3 regions of the Mesorhizobium sp. M7A.F.Ca.CA.001.04.2.1 genome follow, and region 1 is predicted to be linked to each of the others. Evidence: riboswitches for the same ligand, from Rfam matches in the RefSeq annotation. Region 1 holds a riboswitch; each other region holds the start of a gene.
What was found. Region 1 has a riboswitch for thiamine pyrophosphate ahead of thiC (phosphomethylpyrimidine synthase ThiC). Riboswitches for the same ligand answer to the same signal wherever they lie in the genome.
Positions count from the first base shown of each region.

Region 2: it holds a riboswitch for thiamine pyrophosphate, as region 1 does, so the genes downstream of both, thiB (thiamine ABC transporter substrate binding subunit) here and thiC (phosphomethylpyrimidine synthase ThiC) in region 1, are expected to answer to the same signal.
Region 3: it holds a riboswitch for thiamine pyrophosphate, as region 1 does, so the genes downstream of both, EN955_RS32030 (YkoF family thiamine/hydroxymethylpyrimidine-binding protein) here and thiC (phosphomethylpyrimidine synthase ThiC) in region 1, are expected to answer to the same signal.

Region 1 is NZ_RZQT01000008.1:74,142-84,259, forward strand. Features, by position in the region: gene EN955_RS04745 (ABC-three component system protein) at 1-1,174, opposite strand, end outside; gene EN955_RS04750 (hydroxymethylpyrimidine/phosphomethylpyrimidine kinase) at 1,898-2,713, opposite strand; gene EN955_RS04755 (thiamine phosphate synthase) at 2,704-3,309, opposite strand; gene EN955_RS04760 (thiazole synthase) at 3,306-4,079, opposite strand; gene thiS (sulfur carrier protein ThiS) at 4,081-4,278, opposite strand; gene thiO (glycine oxidase ThiO) at 4,247-5,248, opposite strand; gene thiC (phosphomethylpyrimidine synthase ThiC) at 5,245-7,080, opposite strand; TPP riboswitch at 7,184-7,300, opposite strand; gene EN955_RS35260 (hypothetical protein) at 7,502-7,873, opposite strand; gene EN955_RS04785 (metallophosphoesterase) at 8,365-9,702, shown strand; gene EN955_RS04790 (hypothetical protein) at 9,705-10,118, shown strand, end outside.
Region 2 is NZ_RZQT01000055.1:21,968-32,085, reverse strand. Features, by position in the region: gene EN955_RS18600 (amino acid ABC transporter permease) at 1-93, opposite strand, end outside; gene EN955_RS18595 (amino acid ABC transporter substrate-binding protein) at 221-994, opposite strand; gene EN955_RS18590 (RNA polymerase factor sigma-32) at 1,317-2,180, shown strand; gene EN955_RS18585 (M48 family metalloprotease) at 2,205-3,674, opposite strand; gene thiQ (thiamine ABC transporter ATP-binding protein) at 3,933-4,724, opposite strand; gene thiP (thiamine/thiamine pyrophosphate ABC transporter permease) at 4,717-6,342, opposite strand; gene thiB (thiamine ABC transporter substrate binding subunit) at 6,351-7,349, opposite strand; TPP riboswitch at 7,393-7,507, opposite strand; gene EN955_RS18565 (thiamine diphosphokinase) at 7,595-8,254, shown strand; gene EN955_RS18560 (ABC-F family ATP-binding cassette domain-containing protein) at 8,256-10,076, shown strand.
Region 3 is NZ_RZQT01000188.1:379-8,697, reverse strand. Features, by position in the region: gene EN955_RS32045 (ABC transporter substrate-binding protein) at 1-471, opposite strand, end outside; gene EN955_RS32040 (ABC transporter ATP-binding protein) at 468-1,232, opposite strand; gene EN955_RS32035 (ABC transporter permease) at 1,229-1,981, opposite strand; gene EN955_RS32030 (YkoF family thiamine/hydroxymethylpyrimidine-binding protein) at 2,086-2,694, opposite strand; TPP riboswitch at 2,685-2,798, opposite strand; gene EN955_RS32025 (hypothetical protein) at 2,979-3,311, shown strand; gene EN955_RS32020 (GSU2403 family nucleotidyltransferase fold protein) at 3,594-4,697, shown strand; gene msrA (peptide-methionine (S)-S-oxide reductase MsrA) at 4,775-5,293, opposite strand; gene EN955_RS32010 (glycosyltransferase family 39 protein) at 5,376-6,944, opposite strand; gene EN955_RS32005 (hypothetical protein) at 7,224-7,931, shown strand; gene EN955_RS32000 (hypothetical protein) at 8,018-8,319, opposite strand, start outside.

The DNA of each region.
Region 1 (10,118 bases):
GCGATGCCAGCCGAGTCGGAGCTCGTTGGCCAGCATGTGGTGAGCCGACGTTGAGGAAGCGCTTGACAAGTGTTCGGAAGGGGAAACGCGCGTCAGTCTCGACCCAGTGGTAGACATCCTGTCCCGCCTGTCTAAGCATGGGAGAGTCGGGATCTGTTGTGCCATGTTCGTCGCACATTGCGTTGAACCGTGGCTCCCATTCCTCCAACAGGATCGTTTCGAAGCGCGATATTTCGCCGTCAAAAACGACATGTTCACGTGCCCAGCGTGAGCGCTGTGAGAATGCGCGATAGAAATCACGTTTGGCTGACTCTATCCGATTGCCGCCGATACCTATCGCCTTGAGCTGGCGAACAAACCCATAGGCTTCGTAAGCGGCAAGGTCTGCTTCCGGTGGTGCGGCGAATTCCTGGTCAGCAATCAGGGCATTTCGCTGCAACGTCTCCCTTATTTCATCGATACGATTCTCCATTTCTAAGATCGAGACGGTGCCTGGCGGATTTTCAACCAACGCTTGGCAGATTCGGGGCCACCACCATCCTTCGAGCAGTTCCCGGGCACGCTCGGTGCTTCCGCGCGGAACGGCCATTTTAAGCTGATCTTCAATAATTGGATCAAGCTCAGTAAGCAAAGGCTGTGCGTCTAGAACCTGAACCGCACTCAGCAATGATGCTCGCATTCGAGGGGTCAAGCTGAGAAAGGCCTTGAATGCAGGTTGCAGCGCCTGATTTTCTGAACTTTCCGCCGCCGCCGTCAAGAGTTCAGCAGCAGTGCGCGCATTGTCGACGCTCGGCTCACCGGTGCCGCGATGGGGCCGAAGCAACCAAGTCGCGTCATCCGGTCGAGCCAGTCCAGTCGTCACTAGTACTAAACGGGTACGGTTCGGTAGATTTGGATCCTCAAGTGCTAGCTGGCTCCAAATTCGCAGCGTCTTCCAAAGGTCAGGGGAGAGATCACCTAGATTGGCAGTACGGCGAAGATGATGTTTGGTCTGGAGGAGCTCTCGGGCCTCCCCGTCCGTCTCGAACGAGACATCATCCAGACGCTCAACTGCAACTTCAATGCCCGCGTCACCATAGGCATGGCGAAGACATAAGGCGAGCGCAAGACGCGCCTGGTATAAATACCCAGCAGCAGATGGGGCTGCTGAAAACACTGTTCCAGAAGTGGTCAACTAAATTCCCCCGAATTGAAAAATAGCTATTCCTTCCGCTGGCGCAATGGTTGCAATTGATTCCCCTCAATTGTTTTCGACGCCCAGGATGGCGAAAATGTCGGACGCACCATGGCTGGGGCGACCACAAGGAACGCGGTATCTTTTCGTGAGGGCGATCACCAGCGCTTATTTGGTCAAAAGGCTGTAGTTTCGAAGGCGTGCATTTGGCGTAAAGCTGGCTAGATGGGGGAGTAGGAAATAGATGCTACTGCGCAACAGCGTTCATGCTTTGTGCTCCGAAAGTCGCATAAAGGGCAGTCTGGTATGCCTTCCAGAATTATCTGTCGTTGTGAGACTCCAAGTCCAGAATAATCTGTCGTCGTCCTGACTGCTAAGTGGCTCATATTCCACCCTTTTAGCCAGAAGAGGTTACCAATGCCCTTCGGTCAACAGGTGCCCCAACGACAATTAATTCCGAACTGGCGCTAAGGGGCTGTCTTCATTAAGCCTTTTGCGGCCCTGATTGGTAACCTGAGGCCACCCACCACGCGGATTGGTAGCCCACAGGAATAGGTTTGGTAACCCTTATCGAGTGAGGGCCGCTCGTACCTTTCGGCGGGTTCGTTTCAGTTCTAAGCCCGGCTTAATTCTGGACAACGACAGATAATTCTGGACGGCACAGTGGAACTCAACGCGTTGTAAGGATGGCATAGAGAAGCAGTAGCCCCTTCTCTAGTCTCGCTACGGGAAAAATTCTGGAAAATGGGTCTGCTTGGCTGGACGCAGAACGTTGTGATTATTCAGCCGGCATTCCTGAAGCTTCTCGAACACAAACAGCTTGCCTTCGCGCACGCTATCTTCGAGCGACTTCGCCTTCGCCAGATGCGCCGCAATCGCGCTGGCCAGCATGCAACCCGTCCCGCGCATCGATGCGTTGAGGCGTCGGGTGGCAAAGCGGACCGGTTCACGATCGGGGCGCAGCAGAATATCGGTCGATCGAGGCCCCGATGCGTGGCCGCCCTTGATCAGCAAGGCGTCAAACCCGACCGCCAGCAATTCTTGGCCTTGCAGCACCGCGCCGTCCTCATCCATCGCCAATTCTGAGCCAACAAGGAGCGCCAACTCGATGAGATTGGGAGTGACCAGACGGCAAAGCGGCATCAAATCGCGCTTCATGGCAGCGATAGCGCCTGCTTCCAGAAGTGCGCGGCCTGAGGTGGAGGCCAGCACAGGGTCGAGTACTGCCGGCACTTGCGGAAATTTGCGCAGCACTGCGGCAACGGCAACAATGATCTTGGCAGTCGCCAGCATGCCGATCTTGATTGTGGCTACGTCGTTGGCCTGTAGCGCGGCACACATCTGATTGGCCACCATGCTGGGTGGCGAATGATGGATTTCGATCACGGCGTCGTGCGTTTGCACCGTTAGCGCTGTGACGGCGAGACAGGTGCGCACGCCAACGGCAGAGATCGTCTCGATGTCGCGTGCTATTCCAGCACCCCCGCTGGAATCTGATCCGCCAACGACAAGCACATGCGGTTCTCGTCTCATCGCCATCGGTCCGTCTTTTCGATCCATTCTCGCGTGCGCGCTTCGGGGTCGAAGCTCAACGTGATGTCCGTGACCACTGCGGCGCTGTTGGCGCCGGCCTCAAAGACGCCGTCGAGGCGGTCGGGGTTGAGGCCGCCGATGGCGACCAATGGGATCGGCGCCACCCGCCGCTTCCACTCGCTGATCCGCTCTAGCCCTTGCGGCGCCCACTTCATTTTCTTCAAAGTGGTGGGATAGATCGGACCGAGCGCGACATAGTCGGGCTCGGCAAACATGGCCGTTTCCAGCTCGACATGATCATGCGTGCTCAATCCGAGCCTGACGCCCGCTGCCCGTATCCTCGAGAGGTCGGCCGTTTGCAAATCCTCCTGGCCCAGATGCACGAAATCGCAGCCTTCCTCGATTGCCAGGCGCCAATGATCGTTGATGATGAGCTGGCTTTTGTGTTGGACACACCAGGCCTTCGACTTGCGGATCTCCGCGCGCAGCCCGGTTTCATCCATGGTTTTGATGCGAAGCTGAATCAGCTTGACGCCGAGCGGCGCCAACCTTTCGATCCAGGCGGCGCTGTCGACGATCAGGTAGAAGGGATCGAGCTTCATGAAAAAACGGCCCTGCCGACCATCGGCGTCGATGGCACGGCGACGTCGCGCGGTTCGAGCATTCCCGAACTGAACGCCTCACGACCGGCGTCGACCGCCTTACCGAAAGCACGCGCCATGCCGACCGGATCTGCCGCCTTGGCGACCGCTGTGTTCAGGAGCACGGCGTCAAAGCCGAGTTCCATGACGGTGGCCGCGTGCGACGGCCGTCCGAGCCCCGCATCCACAATCAGCGGGACGCCAGGGAAATATCCGCGCATCGAGCGCAGCGCCGTCATGTTGACCGGTCCCAAGGCGGAACCGATCGGTGCGCACCACGGCATCAGGACCTTGCAGCCCGCTTCCAGCAGCCGCTCGGCGACAACGAGATCGTCGGTGGTATAGGGGAATACCGCAAAGCCGTCCTCGCACAGGATGCGGGCGGCTTCAACCAGACCGAACACATCCGGCTGTAGCGTGTCGTGATTGCCGATCACTTCGAGCTTGATCCAGTTGGTGCCGAAGACCTCGCGCGCCATTTTCGCGGTGGTGACGGCTTCCTTGACGGAGAGGCAGCCGGCGGTATTGGGCAGGGTTCTGGCGCCCAGCGAGCGGATCAACGACCAGAATTGTTCGCCGGCCCTACCGCCCGCCATCTCACGCCGCAACGAGACGGTCACCACCGACGTGCCCGATGCCTTGACTGCATCGGCAAGGATGGCCGGCGAAGGATACTGAGCCGTGCCGAGAAGCAGGCGCGACGAAAGCTCGGTTCCATAAAGCTCCAACATGCTAGCCGCCCTGCATGGGCGAGAGGATTTCGATCCGGTCGCCGTCGCTCAACTGGAACTCCGCGCGGTTGGCTTTGTGCACGAGGTCGCTGTTGACGGCGGTGGCGAGCCAATCGCCCTCATAGTCGAGCGCGGCAAGCAACTCGGCCAGCGTGGTGGCGGCAATCTCACGCGCCTCGCCGTTGACCATCAGTTTCATGAGCATGCTCCTTGGTTCTGTCTTGACTGAAAACCAGGTCGGCAGCCTGGCGCGCCATGGCGGGGGCGAGGAGAAAACCGTGACGATAAAAACCGTTGATCGCGATGATCTCACCGTCTGTTTCGACGCGTGGCAAATTGTCGGGAAATGCCGGACGGACACCCACACCGGTTTCAACGATCTCGGCCTCACCAAAGGCCGGATGGAGGGCATGGGCGGCACCCAGAAGCTCCATCATGGAACGCGCCGTCACCGGTCCGGCGCTCTGGCTTTCAATCATTGTCGCTCCGATCATGAAGCGGTGGTCGGTGCGCGGCACGGCATAAAGCGGAAAGCGTGGATGAAGCAAACGGACCGGCCGCGACAGCGAGACATCAGGCGTGCGCAGGATCAGCATTTCGCCGCGAACACCGCGCAGCCTGTCATCGGCCGCTGCCATTCCCATGCAGTCTATCCGACGGGCGAAACCCGAAATAGGCCGGGCGTCGCAGCCGAAGTGGAATTTGACACCCATGGTCGCCAGCTTTTCATGAAGTGCGGCGATTGCCTGGCGCGGGTCGAGATGAGCCTCATCGGGAAACAGCAATCCGCGCCGGAACCGGCCGGCGAGGTCGGGCTCCAGGACCGCGATTTCGTCGTCATCGACACGCCGATGCCCCGACGTGCGAGTGGCGAACCGGTCAAGCTCGCCAGTATCACGCGGCGCGGCCAGGACCAGCGTTCCGGCCCGTGTCACCTGACCGGGCAGCGCGTCATCCCACCAGTCGGCGGCGTCGCGTCCGAGATCCAGCACCGGCTGCTCGGCGCTCTCACGCTCGCACCAGGGCGCCAGCATGCCGCCGGCGAACCACGACGCATTGCCGCCGAGGCCATGCCGTGTCTCCACAACGGTCACCGCGGCACCGCGGACGGCGAGCTCGAACGCCGCGGTGAGGCCGGCGACGCCGGCCCCTTTGACCAGAACCCTCATGACGGTTCCGGCGCCTCTGGCATGAGCGGTACGCCGGTCTCGTCAGCTGGCATGTAGAGATCGCCACCTTCGCGATATTTCGCCGCCATAGCCGCCATGCCCTCTTTCTGCGCCTCCGCGCGGATGTCATGGGAGATGCGCATCGAGCAGAATTTCGGTCCGCACATCGAACAAAAATGTGCCAGCTTGTGCGCCTCCTTGGGCAAGGTCTGGTCGTGGAAGGACCGTGCGGTTTCGGGGTCGAGCGACAGGTTGAACTGGTCCTCCCAGCGGAACTCGAAGCGCGCGCGCGAAAGGGCATCATCCCTGGTTTTCGCTGCCGGATGGCCCTTCGCCAGATCGGCTGCATGGGCGGCTATCTTGTAGGTGATCACGCCAATCTTGACGTCGTTGCGGTCGGGAAGGCCGAGATGCTCTTTCGGCGTGACGTAGCAAAGCATTGCGGTGCCGAACCAGCCTATCATGGCGGCACCTATCCCTGAGGTGATGTGGTCATAGCCGGGCGCGATGTCGGTCGTCAGCGGCCCCAACGTGTAGAACGGCGCCTCACCGCACACTGCGAGCTGCTTGTCCATGTTCTGCTTGATCTTGTGCATGGGGACATGGCCCGGGCCTTCGATCATCACCTGGCAGTCCTTTGCCCAGGCAATCTTGGTGAGTTCTCCAAGTGTTTCCAGTTCGGCGAATTGCGCCGCGTCGTTCGCATCGGCGATTGAACCGGGACGAAGGCCGTCGCCGAGCGAGAAGGAGACGTCATAGGCTCTGGCGATGTCGCAGATCTCCTCGAAATGCTCGTAGAGGAAGCTCTCCCGATGATGGTGCAGGCACCATTTGGCCATGATCGAGCCGCCGCGCGAGACGATGCCCGTGACCCGGTCGACGGTCAGCGGTATGTAGTGCAGCCGCACGCCGGCGTGGATGGTGAAATAGTCGACGCCTTGCTCGGCCTGCTCGATCAGCGTGTCGCGGTAGACCTCCCAGTTCAGGTCCTCGGCGATGCCGTTGACCTTTTCCAGCGCCTGATAGAGCGGCACCGTACCGATCGGCACCGGCGCATTGCGCACGATCCAGTCGCGGATGTTGTGGATGTTGCGGCCGGTCGACAGGTCCATCACCGTGTCCGCGCCCCAGCGGATCGCCCAGACCATTTTTTCGACCTCTTCGGCCATCGATGATGTGACAGCCGAGTTGCCGATGTTGGCGTTGATCTTGACCAGAAAATTGCGACCGATGATCATCGGCTCGCTCTCGGGATGATTGATGTTGGCGGGAATGATTGCGCGTCCGCGCGCCACCTCGTCGCGCACGAATTCGGGTGTGACGAAATCTGGGATCGCCGCGCCGAAGGCTTCGCCGTCGCGTTGCAGCTTGCCGCGCATCACCTCGCGGCCGAGATTCTCGCGGATGGCTACGAACTCCATTTCTGGCGTGATGATGCCGGCGCGCGCATAGGCAAGCTGGGTCACCGCCTTGCCCTGCTTGGCCTTGAGCGGCCGATTGCGTATCGCAAATTCCGGTGTCAGGCGCTCGCCGGTGGCGAATCCATTGTCTTCCGGCCGGACGTGGCGGCCGTCATAGGCTTCGACATCGCCACGCGCCGTGACCCATTCGTGGCGAAGCCGGGCAAGGCCTTTTTCGATGCTGGTTTCGACAGTCGGGTCCGTATAGGGGCCGGACGGATCATAGACGGTGACGGGCGGTTCACCCGCCGTCGGATGGACGGAGATTTCTCGCATCGGCACTTTGATGTGCGGATAGAGGACGCCGGACTTGTGGATTTTCCGTGAGGCGGGCAGCGGTCCCGTCGACACGGCTGGAGTGAGGGCATTCATCGTGAGGCTCCTTTGCTCATGCATTGGAGACCCAGTTCTGTGCCGGAAGGATGAAAAGACGCTTCTGTAGACCTGCTACAGCAGGACCTCGGGCGTAAACTCCCGCAAAGCGCTTGCACCGTCCCTACGCCAGTATGAACTGGATCAGGTTCAACGGGTCACTGCGCCGCGAAAGCCAGCAGTATCTCAGCCCCTTACCGGGACTCCCCTGGTGAATGCCTCAGGTTGAACGGGCTGACGCTATCTTGTCAAGCGCATTCGGGCGCCTTCGGCCGGTGGCGACGGCCGGCGGCCAGCCGGGCGGAGAGCTCGCGCATGCATCGGGGACAAGTCACGCCCCGTAGACCGTGGCCAAAGCCTCATTCGCTTCGTGAAGGATGGAGAAACTGTATTGGCCATGTGAGCGTATCGACCAAGTAGCTCAGGCGGTCACGGATGTGGTTATTCTGGTCGAAGGTGACGAACGGCCTTGGGGGTCACCTCCTTTAGGATTCAGAGGTTGGAAGACGGCTTCTCGCGATCTGGGCCATCGGGAAATACCTGTCTTCGGCTCAACCTCGACATGGCGTCCGATCGACCGCAGATATACAGCTATCTCGTTTATGAGATGATCGCGTTCGCCGTAGATTTCAGCAATCCTACGCAGCTGTGGCTCGACGGCCCTCCGTTGCGCTGGCGTGAAATCAGCATCGCCAAAGACGTATCCCAAGTTGCCAATCGCGCAAATGTTGCAGCCGGCGTCCACAACTGCTTGTACGAATGCCGGAATGTCTTTTTCTTGCATGGTCTTCATGTCGAACCTCTCGTGAATGGCGTGCTTGCGCCCCAATCTGCCTTTTCAGCGTGTCCTCTGGGCGGCGCAAGCCCTGAGCGTGATTGTGCACGGGCAACCTCGACTATCCCATCTGCCACGCTCTTTAGAATCGGTGGGGTCTGGTGATCGCAGGCTGGGCCACTCAAAAGCCTACAAGAAGAAAGTCATGGCGACCATTGCTCAAGATCGCAAGGGTGCGTGCAAGACCTTCCGTTGGCAGTCATGCACGCTCGCTCAGAGATAGTCCGGCCGCGGAAATTCTCCCTTATTCGTAAGAAAGCTCATTGAGCAACTGGGCATTGAGCAACTGGGTCTCACGTCGCGGGTCTCGTGTGCTTCACACCCCAAAAATAGCCGCCGTGGCAATTCTCGAAAAGTGCAGGCTACCTCGTTAAGGACACTGCGGATGATCGTTCGCGCTTGGCAAAAGCGAACGGATTAGTCTATGGCTCTCGGCAGGGGGGCGAGTTATGCGGCGGGTGCGAATCCTTCAAGTAGGCGATATTCACTATCCGGACTGGCATCCTTCCTCTAGCAACATCGATGCCAAGGATAGCAAGTTCGCTCCGAAAATAACGCAGAAGCTACGCGCGTCTTCGCTGCGTGCCGTCTTGACGAAACTTCGGCGGCTGACGACTTCGAAGCCCTTGGATTCGATCGCCTTCATGGGGGATTTCACGAGCCGTGGCGACAAGACCTTCATTGCTTCGGCATTCCAGCATTTCACGTTGCTCTGCCGCGCACAGGGACGCAGTTCAAAGGCGCTTCCGTTGATATTCGTACCGGGAAATCACGATGTGAACCGTGATGACGCGCGCGAACTTGGACCGACTGAGAAATTCAGCGAAATGGCGAGTTTAGCCGCCCGCTTGGGTTGGCAGACCGTTCCCGTGGACCAACCCGTGCACTTCAGACTTCCGACAGGATCCGCAGGCGCAAACTTCATCCTCGTCAACACAGCAATAGGCAGTTGGGAGCTTCAGAACCTTCCCGCGTTCCTTCGTGATCGTCTCGAGGCACTCAGTCCTTCTACAGAACCTGTAGATCTCGGCTCGCCGGACATCTCGGGACATTCGCCCGCGACACCTCCCAGCGATCCAGACAAGGAGGCGTCCGACGACGAGTATTACGGTCAGATGGACACGCCATACATCTCGCGTGAGATGCTTGCAGGCCTACAGGAATTGCTCCAGCAGCCCGACATGCGTTACGGCATCATGATCGGCCATCACAATCTGCTGCCACAAAAGACTCCGCGCATTACGCCATACGCGGAGATGCTCAACAGCGGATTTGTCAGAACTCAGCTGCTGCAGGGTAACAAGCCTATCGTATACCTGCATGGACACATACATGCTGATCCGGTCGAGATCGTCAACGATCCAAGGTTTCCGGACGGCAAATTGATCTGCATCTCAGCACCAGAGATACAATCAGGTTTCAATGAGCTCGTCTTCTTCACGACCGATCAGGGAGAGCTCGTCGGCATCCGACTTATACCCTACCGCACCAATGTCGCCGACGGGACGGTCATGGAAGGCGAACATTGCTTTATCTCGACCATGTCCAACGGCAAGGCCTTTCTTAACAACGACACGTTTGACCTGCTGCGCCGACTCCGCGACCATGCCACCAGGCGCGGGAATGGGTTACTCTTCTGGGACGAGATCACTGAGATTGCCGGCTCCGCCGAGCTCGGGCTAGATCTGGAAGACTCTCTTCTGATGCTCCAAGCGGCGCGCGCCGTCGAGATAGACGGCCTCACGAAGGCAAACTCGGCCTGGCGCATTAAGGTAAGGGACGAATAGCGATGCAGAATCCGTTCGGCCCGAACAGGATCGAGTACGAAAGCCGCCCGATACTGTGGTTCAGTCAGAAGTCGGCCTTGATTTCTGCCGCCGCCAAGCCGGTCTTCGTCGCAGGGACGAGAGGCAGTGGCAAGACCAGCATTCTTCGCTCGCTTTCCACAGTCCATATCCTCGAAGACAAAAGTCTCGCGGACCAAGTCGGCAAGCTCGGCTGGTATGGCGTCTTCTTCCAGCTCAATGAGACATTCTCGCCCCTAATCGACAACGCGGTTCTGAACCTCATTCCGGAGCGGATACGCTTCGACACGGCCGCCGTGATCCCGCGGCAATTCGTAATCTTCTCTCACTATCTGGAGCTGAAGATAGTCGAACGCCTGCTCGAGAGCATCGGCCAGCTCAGACGCGACGGCCACTTG
Region 2 (10,118 bases), on a different contig from region 1:
GAAGGACAACAGCGTCAGCGGCACGGTGAAGATCAGCGCCGCCCACAACAGCGAAGGCAGCGACTCCAGCATCAGTTGCAGCCAGTGCGGCACGTAAGACCCTCCAAATAAGTCGAGGCTTTCGTCGAGGCGCGACATATCACGACAAAAGCGGCGGACCGTCAAAGACGACTCGCCGCTCGATATGTCCTGTGGGCCGCGGAGCGGCCCGCCTCATAGATTACTTCGAAACGTCCTGGCCGAAATAGGTGTCGGAGATTTTCTTATAGGTGCCGTCGGCCTTGATGTCGGCCAGCGCCTTGTTGATCGCCGCGACCAGCTCCGGATCGCCCTTGCGCACGATGACGCCGGAATAGTCGGCGTTTTCCTCTTGCGCGGCGATCTTCACATTGGCGTCGGGCTTGTGCTTCTTGAAGTCGAGGAACGACAGGCTGTCATTGATCGTGGCGTCGGCACGGCCTGTCAGAAGCAGCTGGATCGATTGGTCGAAGCCATCGGTGCCGACCAGCTCGGCGCCGTTCGTTTCGGCCAGCTTGCCGAAATTCGAGGTCAGCGACTGCGCCGACTTCTTGCCCTTGAGATCGGCAAAGGTCTTGATGTCTGTGTTGTCGCCGCGCACGATCAGCACCGCCTTGGAGGCGATGTAAGGATCGGAGAAGTCGTACTTGGCCTTGCGGGCATCGGTGATGCCGACCTCGTTGATGACGGCGTCATAGCGATTGGCGTCGAGGCCGGCGATCAGCCCGTCCCACTTGCCTTCGAGGAATTCGACCTTGACGCCGAGCTTGTCGGCGATCGCCTTGGCGATTTCGACGTCGAAGCCGACCAGTGCGCCCGAAGTGTCATGATAGGTGAATGGCGCATAAGTGCCTTCCGTGCCGACCTTGATGACCCCGGCCTGCTTGATCTGGTCGAGATTGGCGCCGGCATGGCCTGCGGTGACAGCCAAGGCCTGCAGCGTTCCGGCGATGATGAGCGACTTGAGCCATTTCATTTTTCTGTGATCCCGTCCTTGGCCGGCCGACCGGCATATTGTGAGCGATGGAAACTGACAGATGCAAGCCGAAAAAATAAGGAACAGAATTCCAAAAACAACCAGTTTCTGAAATCGGATACTCAAACTGGCGCTTTCCAGCCGGCACCAGAACTGTCGCGGATCATCCCCGGAGCCCGTCGGGCAACACATACCCGCAGCCACGGTCGCGGAACCTTTCCCGCGCATGGCAGTTCTGGCTGTTCTAGGGCACGACGCCGCCATTTCAACCCAGGCGCCAGCCAAGTTTGCAAAGTCATCCGCACCACCCAGGGAGCGCCTCATGATGGAAGACACGGCAGGACGGATCATGGTCCGCGCGGCGATGAAGGCTCCCTACCTCGAGCGTGACGAAGAGCATCGGCTTGCATTGCTCTGGAAAGAGGACAACGACCAGAACGCGCTGCACAGCATCACCGTCGCGCATATGCGGCTGGTCATTTCCATGGCCTCCAAATTCCGCCATTACGGCCTGCCGCTCGGCGACCTGGTCCAGGAGGGTCATGTCGGACTGCTCGAGGCCGCTGCCCGCTTCGAGCCGGAGCGCGAGGTGCGGTTCTCGACCTATGCGACATGGTGGATCCGGGCCTCGATGCAGGACTACATCCTGCGCAACTGGTCGATCGTGCGTGGCGGCACCAGCTCGGCGCAGAAGGCGCTGTTCTTCAACCTGCGACGCCTGCGCGCGCGGCTGGCGAATGGCGCCGAGCCACTGTCAAACGCAACGCTCTATCGCGAAGTATCGGAAGCACTCGGCGTCTCCGAAGCCGACGTGGCGATGATGGATTCGCGGCTGTCGGCTCCCGACTCCTCACTCAACATGCCGGTTGCCGACGATGCGGGTTCGACCGAGCGCATGGAATTCCTGGTCTCGGACGATCCGCTGCCCGACGAGATCGTCGGCGACAAGATCGATGTCGCGCGCCGCTCGCTCTGGCTGAGGGAGGCGCTTCGCGCGCTCAACGCACGGGAGTTGAGGATCATCGAGGAACGCCGGCTTAACGACGAGGGCGCGACGCTGGAAGCGCTCGGCGAAACCCTCGGCATCTCCAAGGAACGCGTCCGCCAGATCGAGGCCCGCGCCATGGAAAAGCTGAAGGTCGCGTTGGTGAAGCAGAATCCGGAGTTCATGGCGACTGCCGCCTGAACGGCGGCAGGCGTCCGGAGGTGCCTACTTGTCCGTGACGATCTTGACCTTGTCGCCGGCCGAAACCGCGGCACCAGGCGACAGCGCGTTGAGGACGCGGAACAGGTCGAGCTTACGGTCGACGCCGACCATCTGCGCCGAAAGCGAACCCATCGTCTGCCCAGGCTGGACAGTGACGACGCGGATGCGCAGCGGCTTCAGCGCCGCCTTTTCGGCGGCACTCAAGATCCGGAACGAGCCGCTGACCGAGCGGGCGATTGTGTCCAGCGACGTGCTGGCCGAAGGGGCCGCGGTCAGCAGCCGATAGACCTGGCCGCCGGCGCGGATCACCGCAATGTCGAACTGCCAGCCTTCGGCGCCGGCATGCGCGGTCGCTGCCTCGTTGCCGTTGATGGTTTCCTGCCTGACGCTGCTGTCGACGAGACCAGCCACCCAGCCGCTGCGGATATAGTCCGTCAGCGCCCGGTTCTTGTCGATCGACACGCCATCGAAACGGATCGCTATGTCGCCGGGGCCGGTGGCCGTCACCGCTGCCGCCGAATTGTCGATGATGAAGCCGTCCGGTACCGTGAACGAAACGCCAAGGCCCGGATGCAGGAAGGTTTCGCCGCGCACATAGCCTTCTTCCGGCGTGTCGCCATAGAGCAGGCCGTCTATGCCGGCGAGGAAGGAATCGCGGTCTCGCGTGCCGACGCCCGGCGCGCCGAACTGGCGGGCATGGCGCTGCGCCAGATCGATGCGCTGCGGCGTATTGGGGTGCGTGGCCAGGAAGTCGAGGCTGGCGTCGGTGGCGCCGCTGATCGAGCGGAAATCCGTGTAGGCCGACATTGATTGCAGGAAGCGGCCGGCGGCGAAAGGATCGTAGCCGGCCTCGCCGATCGACTTGATGCCGATGGCGTCGGCTTCCAGCTCCTGGTTGCGCGAGAATTGCGCGAGCCTCAGCTTGCCGCGGATCAACGCCGCCTTGGCGGTCGGGCTGTCGCCGAGCACATCGGAAACCACCTTGGTCGCCAGGCCTTCCTCTGCCTCGAGTTGCTGGCGCTGCAAGCCGTGATTGGCGGTGACGTGGCCCATCTCATGCGCGATGACAGCGGCAAGCTCGGCCGAATCATTGGCCAGCGCCAGGAGGCCGCGCGTGATGTAGAGATAGCCGCCCGGCAGCGCGAAGGCATTGACATTGGGCGAATTCAAAATGGTGATGCGATAGGTCTGTGTCGGGTTGGCGGACACCACCGTCAAACTACCGACCACCTTGGCGACCATGCGCTCGAGCTTGGGATCGGAATATTCGCCGCCATAGGTCGCCAGGATGCGCGGATGCTGCGCCCTGGCCAATTCGGCGAGCTTGTTGTTGGCGCCGACATTGTCCACCGTGATCGGCTTGTCGGAAGGCTGGAAGCCGGATTCCTGAACTTCCGGCGGCGTGAACATCTGGCAGCTTGCCAACGCCACGGCAAAGCCGGCCAGCGCGAGAAAGCGCGCCAGCGGTTTCATTCCCAATGTGTTAGCGCCGATCGCCAGAACGGCTTCCTTTCGGGTCCCGGCACATGACATTGAAAATCGGGGACGATCTTCAGAATGCTCACGTGCCATATCTCAAACTGCTGCAGTATCCGCGGCCCGTCCCAGGGGCGGGCGCCGGATACTGCAGGCAAATCACGGCCTGTGCCGGACCGGTAGGGCGGACCTAGCCACACTCCCCCGGTCATGGCAAGCAAACGCCACATCGCCTGGAGCCGGTTTGACCGTAAATTATGTCCGCTTCCGGGCAACATCGCGTGATGTGGAATATCCGGCACCCGCGCCGATATAGCGCCGGAACGCCTCCGGACCAGCCCCGGCAAAGAAATCATCAGCCTTGCCGGTCGCAGCGACCAACCCATTGTCGACAAACACCATATGCTCGCCGATGCGGCGTGCATCCTCCGGCTGGTGCGTGACGAACAGCACTGTCATGGCGCGTTCGGCATGAACGGCGGCAACCAGGTCCAGCATCTCGTCGCGCAAAGCCGGTCCGAGCGAAGCGAAGGGCTCGTCGAGCAGCAACACCGGTCGGTCGCGCACCAGCACGCGGGTCAGTGCGACGCGCTGGCGTTCGCCCCCCGAGAGCTCGCGCGGCAGGCGTTTCTCCTTGCCCGCAAGACCGGTGCGCGCAAGCGCCTCGGCGACCGCGGCGCGGTCCGCCTCGGTCAGCCGCAGGGATGGCGAACGGCCGAGCCCGACATTCTGCTCGACGGAAAGATGCGCGAAGAGATTGTTCTCCTGGAACACCATCGACACTGGCCGCGCCGAGGCCGGCTCGGCGCTGACATCGACACCGCCGATCAGCACGCGGCCCGACCGTGGGGTCTCGAAGCCGGCGACCAGATTGAGCAGCGTCGACTTGCCCGAACCGCTCGGCCCCATGATGGCGGTGATCGTCGCCGCGGCAAACTCGACATCGAAAACAAGCGGCGCCTCGCCATAGCTGCCATAGCTGAACGACACTTTGTCCAGCCGCACCGGCGCGCCCTTCGCGAGCCCGTTGGCCGCCTTTTCACGCATCACGGACCTCCTCCCTTCCCAGCCAGTGCGCCGCCACGATCAACGCGAGACAGACGAGGCCGAGCAGCAGTGCGAGGCCGGCGGCATCCTCGGTGCGGTAGCTGCCCATCCGAGCCAGAAGAAGGTAGGGCAATGTCTGCACGGAATCACTGCCGAACAAGGCAATGACACCGAGATCGCCGAGCGACAGCGCCATGGCGAAAGCGAAGGCCGTGGCGAGCGGTCGCCGCAGCGACGGCCAGTCGACCAGCATCAGCCGGTTCCAGCCCGCAATGCCGAGCTGTGCACAGAGCCGTTCGTGACGCTCGCTCGCCGCATCATAGGCGGGACGCACGGCGCGGAGCGCAAACGGCATCGCCATCACCGCGTTGACGGTGACGACCATGACCGGGGCGATGGCGAAGACATCGCCGACATGGCGCAACAACAGGAACCAGCCGGCGCCGACGACGATCGGCGGCACGACCAGGACAAAACCGGCGCCTGTATCGGTCGCGTGCTCGAGCAGTGTCTTTGCGCCGGCACGGCGGTTCAGCGCCAGTGCCCGCCGCGCCATGGTCAGCGCCAGCGACAGCATCACCGAAAGCAGCGCCGACAGGAAGGCGAGCGCCGCGCTGGTCAGCGTTGCCTGCCGGACAGTGGCCTCGCCGGCCAAGCGGGCGAGATCGGCACTCAATCCGGCCATCACGGTTGCCGCCATCGGCCCGACGACGAACAGCAGCGCCAGGACGATGAGTAGCGCGTTCAACCAGGTCTCGCTCCGATTGACCGAGAGATAGCGGCGTTGCGCGACCGGCAAATTGGTGTCGCCGACCACATTGGCGCCTAGCCGCGTCAGTGCCAGCACCACGATAAAGGTCAAGGCGATCTGCAGCAGCGTCAGTGCAACGGCCCGTGCGGGATCGAAATCGAAGCGCAGCGCCTGGTAGATGCCGACCTCAAGCGTCGTCGCGGCCGGCCCGCCGCCGAGCGTCAGCACGATCGTGAAGGATGTGATGCAGAGCATGAACACAAGCCCGGCGACGCCGGGCAGTGCGGCGCGCAGCGTTGGCCATTCGATCAGCCGGAACGCCGGCCGCGCCGCCATGCCGAGTTGGCTCGCCAGCCGCCATTGGTCGGCCGGTATGGTCTGCAGCGCCTCGAGGAACAGCCGCGTCGCCAGCGGCAGGTTGAAGAAGACATGGGCGACGAGAATGCCGGACAGGCCATAGATGCCCGGCCAGCTTCCGCCGCCGATAACGGCAAGCACGCCGGCGAAATAGCCGGCACGGCCATAAAGCGCCAGGATGCCGAGCGCTGCAACGATGGCCGGCAGCGCCAATGGCACGGCGAAGATCTGCAGGATGAAGGCGCGGCCGAAGAAACGTGGATGCCGCGACAGAGCGCGCGCCACAAACAGCCCCGGGATGACCGAAAGCAGCGTCGACAGGACCGCTTGCCAGAGCGTGAAGCGAATGACGCGAAGCAGATAGGGATCGAAGGCTGCCCAGGCGCCCGAGAAATCATGGGCGCCCTCGAAAAGCAGGCCGGCAAACGCGCCGCCGATCAGCAGCGCGATTGCAGCGAGCGCTACAATGCCGGCACTGACGCGGGAATCCGTGGAATGCGCCGGCGCCATCGCGCTGCCTATTTGCTCATCACCGCCAGCCATTCATCGACCCAGGCCTTGCGGTTGGCGGCGACCTCTTGCGGGCTGAACAGCAAGGTCTTCGTCGGCTTGACCAGTTTGTCGAAGGCCGGATTGAGCGGCTTGTCGGTCTTGCCTGCCGGGAACATCCAGTTGGTCTCGGGGATGGCATCCTGGAATTTCGGCCCGGTCATGAAGGCCATGAACTTGGCCGCCAGCGGATTCTTGGCTCCTGTCGTGGTGATACCCGCCACCTCGATCTGCAGATACTCGCCCTCCTCGAAGGAGGCCGCCTGGTAGCGCTCCGTGTTCTCGGCGACCATGTGGTAGGCTGGCGACGTCGTGTAGGACAGCACCATCGGCGCCTCGCCCTTGGTGAACAGCCCATAGGCCTCGCTCCAGCCCGGCGTCACGGTCAGCACCTTGGCCTTGAGCTTGGCCCAGGCCTCGGGTGCCTTGTCGCCATAGACCGACTTGACCCAAAGAAGCAGGCCGAGGCCTGGCGTCGAGGTGCGCGGATCCTGGATGACGATCTTGTCGTTGGCACTGCCTTCGATCAGCTCCTTCAGGCTCTTCGGCGGCGTCTTCATCTTCTGCGTGTCATAGACGACAGCGAAATAGCCGTAGTCGAAGGGGACAAAAGTGTCGTCGCTCCAGCCGCCCGGCACATTGACATCCGTCACCGCGCCATGCGGCGCGAACAAGCCTGACGCCTTGGCATCGGCGGTGAGATTGGTATCCAGGCCAAGCACGATATCGGCCTTGGTCGATGCGCCTTCCAATCTGACGCGGTTGAGCAGCGCGACGCCATCGGCGACCGAGACGAAGTCGACGTCGCAGCCGCATTCGGCCTCGAACTCCTTCTTCACCACGGGACCCGGCCCCCAGTCGGCGGTGAAACTCTCATAGGTGTAGACGGTGAGCTTGTCCTTGGCCAAGGCGGGCCCGGACAAGGCCACGACCGTTGCTGAAACAAGAGCGTATAAAAGCGTGCGCATCGGCGCCTCCTTCGTTCGAATTGAAAGGAATTGAGGCGTCGGACTGTCCGAAACGTCTAATCCCTCCGCCGGTACAAACCGGATCAGGTTCAGCGGGTTGGCGAGACTGCCTCTCAGCCGGTCCGCGAAGATCGCGTCCGGCACCCCGTTAGAGCGTTTCGACACATAGGCCGGGCCGATCCGCCATGCAAGCGGGAGTTTGCCGCCTTCCGTTTCCCGTGCCGGGCTGATAAGGGCCACACGATATGAGCACATTCACCATCCTGCTTGGCGGCGATCTCATCCGTACGCCACGGCTCGACCGTCAGGTCAAAGGCTCCCGCGTCATCGCCGCCGACGCCGGCATCGGTCATGCGCGGTTGCTGGGTCTCGTGCCGGAGCTGTGGGTGGGTGATTTCGATTCCGTGCCGGCGAACCTGCCGGACGATCTCGCTTCCGTGCCGCGCCGGACCTTCCCGGCCGAAAAAGACCAGACCGATGGCGAACTGGCCATCGCCGCCGCACTGGAGCGCGGCGCGACCCGCCTGGTGCTTGCCGGCGCCTTTGGCGGCAAGCGCGCCGACCACGCTTTTCTGCATCTGGCGCTTGCCTTGCGCCTGGCCGAAGCAGGGACCGATGTGCTTTTGACCAGCGGCGCCCAGGAAGGCATCCCCCTGCTGCGCGGAACGGCCGGCTTCGACTATGCCGACGGCACGCTGTTTTCGGTGCTCGGCTTTTCCGAGCTCGACGGCCTGACCGTCACCGGCGCCAAATGGCCGCTCGCTCACGTCAAGGTGGCCTTCGGTTCGTCGCTGACCATTTCCAACGAGGTCAAGTCCGACAAGACCGGGGGCCGCCTCGAAATCGCGCTCGGCCATGGCCGCGCGATGCTGCTCGCTCATCCCTATCCCTTACCTGAAAGCTGACATGGCCCCGCCCCTTCTCAACCTCGACGGGATAAAACTGACTTTCGGCGGCACGCCGCTGCTCGATGGCGCCGCCTTGACCGCCTCGGCCGGCGACAAGATCGCACTGGTCGGCCGCAACGGGTCCGGCAAGTCGACGCTGCTGAAGATCGCCGCCGGCCTGATCGAGCCGCAGGATGGCGAGGTGTTCCGCCAGCCTTCGGCGACCGTCCGCTATCTGCCGCAGATGCCCGACATGGAGGGTTTTGCCACTGTCCGCGCCTATGTCGAGGCCGGACTAGGCCCAGCCGACGATCCGTACCGCGCCAGCTATCTGATGGAGCATCTTGGACTGTCGGGCGAGGAACGTCCGAACGACCTGTCGGGCGGCGAGGCGAGGCGCGCCGCCCTTGCCCGCGTCATGGCGCCCGAGCCCGATATCCTGCTGCTCGATGAGCCGACCAACCATCTCGACCTCTCGGTCATCGAATGGCTGGAAGAAGAACTCATCCGCACCTCCTCGGCACTGATCGTCATCTCGCACGACCGCCGCTTCCTCGAGCGCGTGTCGCGCGCCACCGTCTGGCTCGATCGCGGCCAGACCCGCAGGCTAGACAAGGGCTTCGGCCATTTCGAGGAATGGCGCGACCTGGTGCTAGAAGAGGAAGAGCGCGAGCAGCACAAGCTCGGCCGCCAGATCGTGCGTGAGGAGCATTGGCTGCGCTACGGCGTGACGGCGCGGCGCAAGCGCAACATGCGCCGTCTCGGCGAATTGCAGACCATGCGCCAGCGTTTTCGCGGCCATCGCGGCGCCGAAGGGTCGGCGACCATGGTGGCGAGCGACGCCAACGAGTCCGGCAAGCTGGTGATCGAGGCCAAAAATATCGAAAAGAGCTTTGGCGATCTCACCGTGGTCAAGGGGTTTTCGACCCGCATCCAGCGCGGCGATCGCGTTGGCCTGGTCGGGCCGAACGGCGCTGGCAAGACCACGCTCTTGAAGATGTTGACCGGCGAGATGAAGCCGGACGCCGGTTCGGTGCGGCTCGGCACCAATCTGGAGATCGCCACGCTCGACCAGAAGCGCGAGGCGGTCGACCCGCAGGAGACGCTGGCGCAGTACCTCACCGATGGGCGCGGCGAGAACCTCGTCATCAATGGCGAGCAGCGCCACGTCGTCTCCTACATGAAGGATTTCCTGTTCAAGCCGGAGCAGGCGCGCACCCCGGTGCGCGAACTATCCGGCGGCGAGCGGGCGCGGCTCTTGCTGGCGCGCGTACTGGCGCGGCCGGCAAACCTTCTGGTGTTGGATGAGCCGACCAACGATCTCGACATGGAGACGCTGGAACTGCTGCAGGAGCTGGTTGCCGGTTTTGCCGGCACAGTCATCCTGGTCAGCCACGACCGCGATTTCCTCGACCGCACCGTGACCAGCCTGATCGCGCCGGATGGTGAAGGCCGCTGGATCGAATATGCCGGCGGCTATTCCGACATGCTGGCGCAGCGCGGCGGCACCAGGCTGGACGACCGCAAGGCGCGCGCGAAAGCCGAAAGCGGCGAAGCGCCAGCACCCGGCAAAAGCGAGGCCACTGCGCCAAAGGGACCAGCGAAGAAACTGTCGTTCAAGCAGAAGTTCGCGCTGGAATCGCTGCCCAAGAAAATCGAGGCTGTGATGGCGTCGATCTCAAGGCTGGAGAACAACATCGCCGATCCCGCCTATTACGAGCGCGACCCCGCCTCCTTCCAGAAAACCATCGCCGCCCTCGACAAGGAGCGCGCCACGCTGGCCGCGTTTGAAGAGGAGTGGCTGGAGCTGGAGATGCTGCGCGAAGAGATGGAGGGGTGAGGAGCGCTTGGCCGTAGGCCGATCAATCGACAACGATTTGTC
Region 3 (8,319 bases), on a different contig from region 1:
GTGGCGGATGATGGTCGATATCAGCGCGTTTTCCCAGGCACTGCCGAAGCCGCCATAGATCAAGCCGTCGAGGCTTCTCGGGCTTACGATCTCGTTGCGTGCCGCATTGAAGACCACGCGGCCGGTTTCGGACTGCACCACCGCATAGACGCCCTTCAGGTCCGCTCCGGCGGTTCTCTGGGTGAACAGGCTGATGGTGCCGTTGATGCCGAAATCGGCGACGCGATTTGCAACCAGCGTGCCCGCACCGGTATCGCTGTAAGGCAGGATGTCGACCTCGAGCCCGGCCTCGCGATAGAAGCCCTTGTCGCGGGCGACGAACAGTCCGATGTGGTTGGTGTTGACCGTCCAGTCGAGGGCAACGGTGACCTTTTGTGCCGATTGTGCTTGGGCTCGCCCCGATCCGGCAACGAGCGGAAGGCCTGTGGCAAGCGTGAGCAGCAAGGCCTGCCGGCGCGTCAAGTCAGTCATGGTCGTGTCCTTTTGGATGGGTTGGGGTTGAGGATGATGTCGAGGATTTCGGCCTCGAGCGCGCTTGCCTGCCGTGCGGCTTGGCCGCCAAGGCTGCGCGGGCGCGGCAGCGGCACCTTGATTTCACGCACGATGCGGGCCGGGCGCGCCGACAGCACATAGACGCGGTCGGACAGGAACACGGCTTCGCGCACGTCATGGGTGATCAGCAGCGCCGTCCAGCGGTGATGCCGCCACATCTGTTCGAGCCAGCGCTGCATGGCGGTGCGGGTCAGTGCATCGAGCGCGCCGAACGGCTCGTCGAGCAGCAGCATGTCGCGCTGCTGCACCACGGTGCGCAGCAGGGCCGCGCGCTGGCGCATGCCGCCCGAGAGCTGCCCGGGGAAATGTCGCTCGAAGCCGGCAAGCCCGAACTCGGCAAACAGCGGCGCGACGCGCGCCCGCGCCGCCTTGCGCCTGATGCCTTGCACTTCGAGTCCAAGCGTCGCGTTGTCGAGGATGCGCCGCCAAGGCATCAGCGCATCACGCTGCGGCATGAAGGCAAAGCGCTTGCCGTGGTCATCGAGCGGCTCGCCGTCGAAGAACATCTCGCCCTCGCCATGCTCGGCGCCGGTCAGAAGCTGGAACAGCGTCGATTTTCCGGCGCCCGAAGGTCCAAGGATCGAGACGAATTCACCGGCGCCGACGCTGAGCGAAATATCGGCCAGCACGTCGAGCCCGCCGAACGCCTTGCGCACATGCCGCAGCTCGAGCCGGTTCATCGCCGCGGCCCCTTCCCTGCGATTGCCTTGTCGGCTCGCTCCCAGGGCATGGCCAGGCGCTGCAGCAGCACAGTCAACCCGAACAGGACAAGTGTCAGCGCGGCGCTGACACCGACGGCGGCCAGCACCAAATCGGGGCGGAAATTGTTCTTGGCGTTGAGCATGTATATGCCCAGCCCCTTCGCGGCACCGGCATATTCGGCGAAGATGGCGCCGACCACGGCATAAGTGATGGAGATCCTGAGGCCAGCAAAGAAGTAAGGCAGTGCTGAAGGCAGCCGCGCCAGCACGAAGATGCGCCGGCGCCCTGCTCCCATGGCGCGCAGCATTTGGCCGATCTCGGCCTCGGTCGACTCATAGCCCTCGACCAGTGCGACCAGCATCGGAAAGAAGGTGACCAGCGCCACCAGCATGATCTTGGGCGCCAGTCCGAAGCCGAACCACAGCACCACCAGCGGCGCGATCGCCACCAGCGGCAAGGTCTGGCTGACGATGAAGACGGGAACCAACGCGCGGCGCAGCGGCTGGAAGAAGTCGACCAGCATCGACAGCGCAAAAGCGGCGCTGAGCGAACAGGCAAAGCCGAGTAGCGTGGCGCGGATGGTCGGAACGGCGTTGTTGGCCAACGCCTCGCGATTGAGCATCGCTTGCTCGAGGACGCGCGACGGCGCCGGCAATATCGTCGGCTTGATGCCGGAATAGGTGGCATAAAGCTCCCACGCCAGCAGGAGCAACCCGACCGAGACCATGGCCGGCACTGCCTTGGCAAGAAGGCTCGCGATCCGGCGCGAAGCGACTGACGATGAGACCACGGGAGATAACCTTTGACGGCCGCGCGGAAGCGGCGGCAGCTTCAGACAGCCGACGGGCTGTTGGCCGAGACCGTGACGTCGAGAGTTACGTGGCCGGCGCCTGGTCCGAAGCGACAGAAGGCCTCGTCCAGCGCCGAAAAGATCGCACCGGCATCACCGCGCAATTTCGTGCAGAAATGCTTGGAACGCTCATAGACGCCGGACTGCTTGAGAAAGTCGATGCAGCCGTAAATCTCGTCCATGTGGTCGTCGGTGCCCATCACATAGAGCGAGAACTGCGCGGCCGCCGGCTGGCCGGTGACAGCAGCATTGCGCACCGCCGCGATGGCCGCATCCCTGCGCGGGCCGAGTGGCCCGACCGGCCCACCAAGTGCATCGGAGCGGCAGATCGGATCGTCCGGCTCGCCAGGGCAGCCGCGCGAGATGGTGGCGGACAACACGCAATGTTTGCCGCTGCGTGCCGCCGCCACGAAGAGGTCGCGCATGGCAGGAAACAGCACTTCGGGCGGCCCGACCAGCAAGGTCGAGATGTCGTCGGTCTCGATCCTGAGCTTGTCGCGCCAGGGATCGAGCGCGCCAAGCCCGCCAAGGATGACACCGACGAAATCGTCGGTCATGGGATATAGGGAAATCTGTGCGCCTGAAAACACCGCCCGCCTCGCTCCGCTGGTATTACCCAGATCAGCTTCTAGGGTCTGTGGGCTTGCCGCCCCCGTCTCAGCCCCGACCGTACGGAGCACCCCTGTGGATGTGCGCCTTAAAGCATCATTCGGGTTGAAGGGAAAGCCGTTTTTCAGCACACTGCGCCAAAAGGATTGCGCCAGTCGTGGTGCGCCTGAGCGGAATTTTGTCGGGAACCTTCACTGCCGCGACCGGTTGTCCCCATAGTCGCGATGCGATCACCTTCGTAAGAATGAGCGACGAGTTCACAGAAATGGAGACAATGAAAATCCTCGCAGCTTCGGCTCTCACCATTGGCCTGGCGACATCAGCCATGGCGCAAAGTGCTGACGATAACGGTGCAAACGGAGGCGGCAGCGGCAAATCGGTGACGGTTGAGCCGAACACGCCGGCTTCACCCAATACGGTCGAGCCGGACACTGTGGACCCGGGCATAACCAACAGCACGACCGGCATGCCCGATGGCATGAATTCCAACGCGGATGAAAACTGCCCGGCCGGTCCGCAGGGCGCACAGCCAGATGCCAACGGCACCTCGCCGGGCACGGCTTCGCCGACAGTCAACGACAACCATTGCGGCAAGTAAGTTGTCGCCAATTGGAGCGAAAACCCGCGGAGCGAATGCTCCGCGGGTTTTCGGCGCATCGTTAATCGCCGGACAGCGTCTGACGGCCGGTATGCGCATGCCGCAGGAAATCGACGCAGGCGCGCACCGCTGGCGGTGTATGGCGCTGCTTCTGATAACAGGTCGGGCGATTATAAGGTTTTCGCAATTTTCTTATAACCACTTGAAACCAGGAGCAGAAGCGCGCAGTTATAAGAGAACTGCAAATTTCTTATAACGCAAAGACCCTGGTCGGACGCCGCCATGAAATCGATCGATATTGCTTATCGCACTCTGTTCGCTGAACTCGTGCAACGAAGCCTGGATGCCTCGTTCCAAACTGACTTCTCGACGGCAGGCAATTTCGTACGGGTTCCGGTAAAAGGCCGCGACTACTGGTATTTCGAGGAGACCAGACCGAAGACGACAAGACGATATGTCGGTCCGGCCGACGATCCCGAGATCGCAAAACGCGTCGCCGCCTTCAGGGAAATCAAGAGCGATCTGAAAAGCCGTCGTAAGCTCGTATCGACGCTTGTTCGCGAGGCCGGGTTGATGGAGCCGGAAAAATTTACCGGCGATATCGTCGAAGCTCTTGGCAAGGCCGGGTTTTTCCGCTTGCGGGGCGTACTTGTCGGCACGGTCGCATTCCAGACCTACGCCGGATATCTGGGCGTAAGGCTGCCGGGGGTAGCGCTACAGACAGGCGATGCCGACTTTGCCCAATTTCACTCGGTCTCCGTCGAAGTGGGCGACAGTCTGCCACCGATCATGAATGTGCTGCGCGATATCGATCCGTCGTTTCGCGAAATTCCGCACCGAACGGATGCCAATCGCACGACCCAGTTCGAAAACGCTTCCCGCTACAAGGTCGAATTCCTGACCCCAAATCGGGGTAGCGACGACTACGCCGACCACGCGAGCGCGATGCCGTCGCTGGGCGGCGCATCGGCACAACCCTTGCGGTTCCTGGATTTTCTGATCCGCGAACCCGTAAGAACCGTCTTGTTGCATCGATCCGGAGTCCCGGTACTGGTCCCCTCACCCGAGCGATATGCCGTCCACAAACTGATTGTCGCCTCTCTTCGCCAAGCGAATGCAAACGGCGCGGCAAAACGGGAAAAAGATGTTCTTCAGGCAAGCTTGCTGGTCGAGGCGATGGCAACTGCCCGCCGGCAAGATGATCTCGCCGTGGTGTTCTCCGAAGCTTGGAATCGCGGTGCCAGCTGGCGCGATGCAATCCAACGAGGTCTTCGTTTACTCGATCCCGATCGGCAAGACACGGTCGAGACAATCGTTCGAAGGGCACTTTCGGATATTGGTGAAGAGCTCGATGGCTTCACCGACGCGACAAGGCGCGCTGACTGAAGGTGTTTGGGATGCGATGATGCCGCTCGACGACTCCATCGAGCGGCAATGCATGGCAGGACCGGAAGCTGTGAGCCCTACGAAACAGCCTTCTCACGAACCGGCAGCTTCCAGCCTGGCCTGACGAAGTGGCAGGTGTATCCGTTGGGATATTTCTCCAGATAGTCCTGATGCTCGGGCTCGGCTTCCCAGAAGGGGCCAACGGGTGCGACTTCGGTGACGACCTTGCCCGGCCACAGGCCCGAGGCATCGACATCGGCGATCGTGTCCTCGGCGATGCGCTTCTGTTCGTCGCTGGTGTAATAGATCGCCGAGCGATAACTCGTCCCGACATCGTTGCCCTGGCGGTTGCGGGTCGTCGGATCGTGGATCTGGAAAAAGCGTTCCAGCAGCGTGCGATAGCTTATGATGGCCGGATCGAAATTGATCTCGATGGCTTCGGCATGGGTGCCGTGGTTGCGGTAGGTGGCGTTGGGCACGTCGCCGCCGCTGTAGCCGACACGGGTGGAGATGACGCCGGGATAGCGCCGTATCAAATCCTGCATACCCCAGAAGCAGCCACCGGCAAGGACTGCGCGTTCGGTCGAAGTCGCCATATCACGTCTCCTCAAAGGCAAGTTTGTCTGGACATAGATGGGCATTGTCACCTGCTTCGTCCAGCGGACCGGCGGATCTGCTTCAGTTGCTCGGTCGGGCGAGGCCGTCGATAGCACCCGGCAACTGCCGCGCGCCAGGCGGAATGGCGGCGAAGCTGATCGCCACCGGCGGTGCCTTGAGCGACCAGTCGAAAAGAACGATTTTGACCGGGATGTCGCCCACCCACGCCTGCAGATAAGATGGCACATCGCGCCCGGGCCAGACCAGCAATATGCCATGCTCGCGCAGCCGCTCCTTGGTGATCCAGGGGGCGTACTGCATGTTCAGTTCGGTGAAGATCGACGGCTTGTCATAGGCATTGAGGCCCGCCAGCGGCGCAATAAGGGCATGGCCGCCGACGATGTCGAGCCGATCGGGCGTCGCAGCGTGCCAGACAGCCTCTGCCTCATCCGAGATCTTTTGCGCCGGCCAGCAGACGGCGTCCATGCGCCCACGCAGATTGCATTTCGTCCAGCGGATGCCCGCATAGGCACCGGATATGCCGACAATGGAGATGAGCGCGCAGATCGCCAGCTTTCGCATCTCGATGGCGCCGAGGCGATGGCCCAGCAAGGCGAGCGCCACAACGCCAGCAAGATTGTACATCGGCGCGCCCCAGGCCTCGCCGGCGCCGGTGAACAGGGACGCCACCATGACGAGGATCGCCGGGCCAACCCCCATCCACAAGAGATAGACCAGCGTGCCGCGCCCGACGGGCTTTTGCGGCGCGGGCGAGCGCCGCAGCAGCCCTGATATCGCCAGCACCAGAAGAAAGCCGCAGAGCCCGGCCATCTGGACGCCGATATAATAAAAGCGGGAGCGATGGGCCACCACCCACTGATCGCGCCAGGCGGCATAGGTCAGCGGCAGGAAATCGACGCGGCAGAGTTCGGCGGCCAGTGGAGCGGCGACAGCGCCGAAAACCGCGAGCCCAAGCCATGGCCAGGGCGTGGCGAGCCGACTGCGTGCGCGTGTGTCCGACAGCAGCCAGATCGCCCCGAAAAGCAATAATAAGCCGGTGGAAAGCTTGGCATAGAGCCCGACGCCCGACACCAGCCCGAGCGCCAGCCACCAGCCCGGCCCACCACCACGGCCCGCACGCCACAACAGCCAGCAGATAGCGGCCCAGAAGGGCATCTGCGCGTAGTCATGATTGAACTGTGGGGTCGGCCAGCCGAAGAAATAGAGCGACGGCATCAGAAGCACGGCGGCCAGCGCGCGGGTTCGCCCGAGCATGTCGCGGGCCAGCAGATAGACTAGCACGAAAGTGGCCGAGATCGTTAGCTGAGCCACGAGATATTGCGGCCAGCGGAACGATCCGGTCAGAAGATGGCTGATCTCGAGCAGCCAGCCGGGAAGCTGTGGATGCTTGTAGGTCAACAGCACCCATTCGCGGCCCCACATGAAGCCTTCGACGACATCGTTGGGCGGTGACACGTCGACAAGCGCGGGCGCCACGGTCCAGCACAGGATCTGTGTCAGGCATAAAAGCGCCAGGCCGGCTTCTGGATAGCGCGTCAGCCCTGGCCAGATCGACGACTGCCGCCAGTCGCCTGGAACAGAACTGCCGACAGGCAGCCAACCGTTGATGGGTCCGTCGATTCGCGTCATGCGGTGGATAAATCACGCCGGACGGTTTTTCGAACAGCCCAGAACTCGAAGCTTACGAAAATGTATACTTGGGCGACCACGGCAAAACCAAGATTGAGGCAGAGTTTCGCGCCACCATGCCGCCTCTCCCGTCATCACATGCCAGCAAGACAACAATGGAACACGCCATCCCGCGGCACCCTGAACATGCCGGGGCATGGCGCATTGGGCGTGATCGCGGCAGGCGTCGCCCAAGCCTGACCGGCTCCCGTCCTCAGAAAAGCATCCAGGATTTGAAAAATGCGCCACCACCATGCCGTCATTCACTACCGTGCGCTCGATTTCTGGATGGCCCGTGCGGCCGTTCTCGTCATCATCTGCCTGCAGCTTCTGGTCATCAACAATCTCTCATTCGGGCCGCGCTGGCTGGCGCCCGCGCTGGAAGCCGCCCTGCTGCTGCCCTTGTCGGTGGCCACCGCCTGGACACAGGCCGCCACCCGGAAGGCGGTCGAGGACCACGAGTGGCATGCGATCGGCCAGTTTCGGGTCATGATCCGCAGAACAGCCCTGACCATGACCGCCATCATCAGCATCATGAATTGCGGTTCGCTGGTCCTGCTGGTGCATGCCTTGCTGGAGGGCCATGCCGGCAACAGCGGCACGACCCTGCTGATCGACGCACTCAACATCTGGGTTACCAACGTCATCGTCTTTGCCTTGTGGTTCTGGAGCACCGATCGCGGCGGGCCGCCGACCTGCGGTCTGGTCAAGCTTGCGCAGGCCGATTTCCTGTTCGCGCAGATGACGTTGAACGACCGTGAACTCCAAGATTGGCTGCCCGGCTTCGTCGATTATTTCTTCCTCGCCTTCACCAATGCGACCGCGTTTTCGCCCACCGACACCTTGCCACTTTCCCAGCGCGCCAAGCTGCTGATGATGGCCGAGGCCATGATCTCGCTGCTGACCATCGCGCTGGTCGCGGCACGCGCGGTCAACATCCTCGCTTGATCGGCCCGACACGCAAAAATAGCCCGCCCGGCGCACCGGAACGGGCTATTTTGGGTTGTCTTCGATGGTTAGATGCAGCGCCGAACTTAGTGGCGCTTGCCCAGACTGTAGCTTTTGCCGCCCAGCAGGTTGACGCCGAGCCCGCTCAGAACGCCACCGACGATATTGGTCTTGTTGCCGTTCAGAATGCCTGAAAGGACATTGCCGCTCAGGATGTTGTTGCCGCTGAGCACGTCGTTCAGCGCGGTGATCTTGCCAAGGTCGATGGACGGCGAAACATTGATCAGGCTGCCCGAATTGCCTCCCCAGCCGCCCGAACCTCCGCACCCACAACCCGCCTCGGCGGCTCCAACGGACGATGCAACTGCAACAGCGGCGAAAATAACAG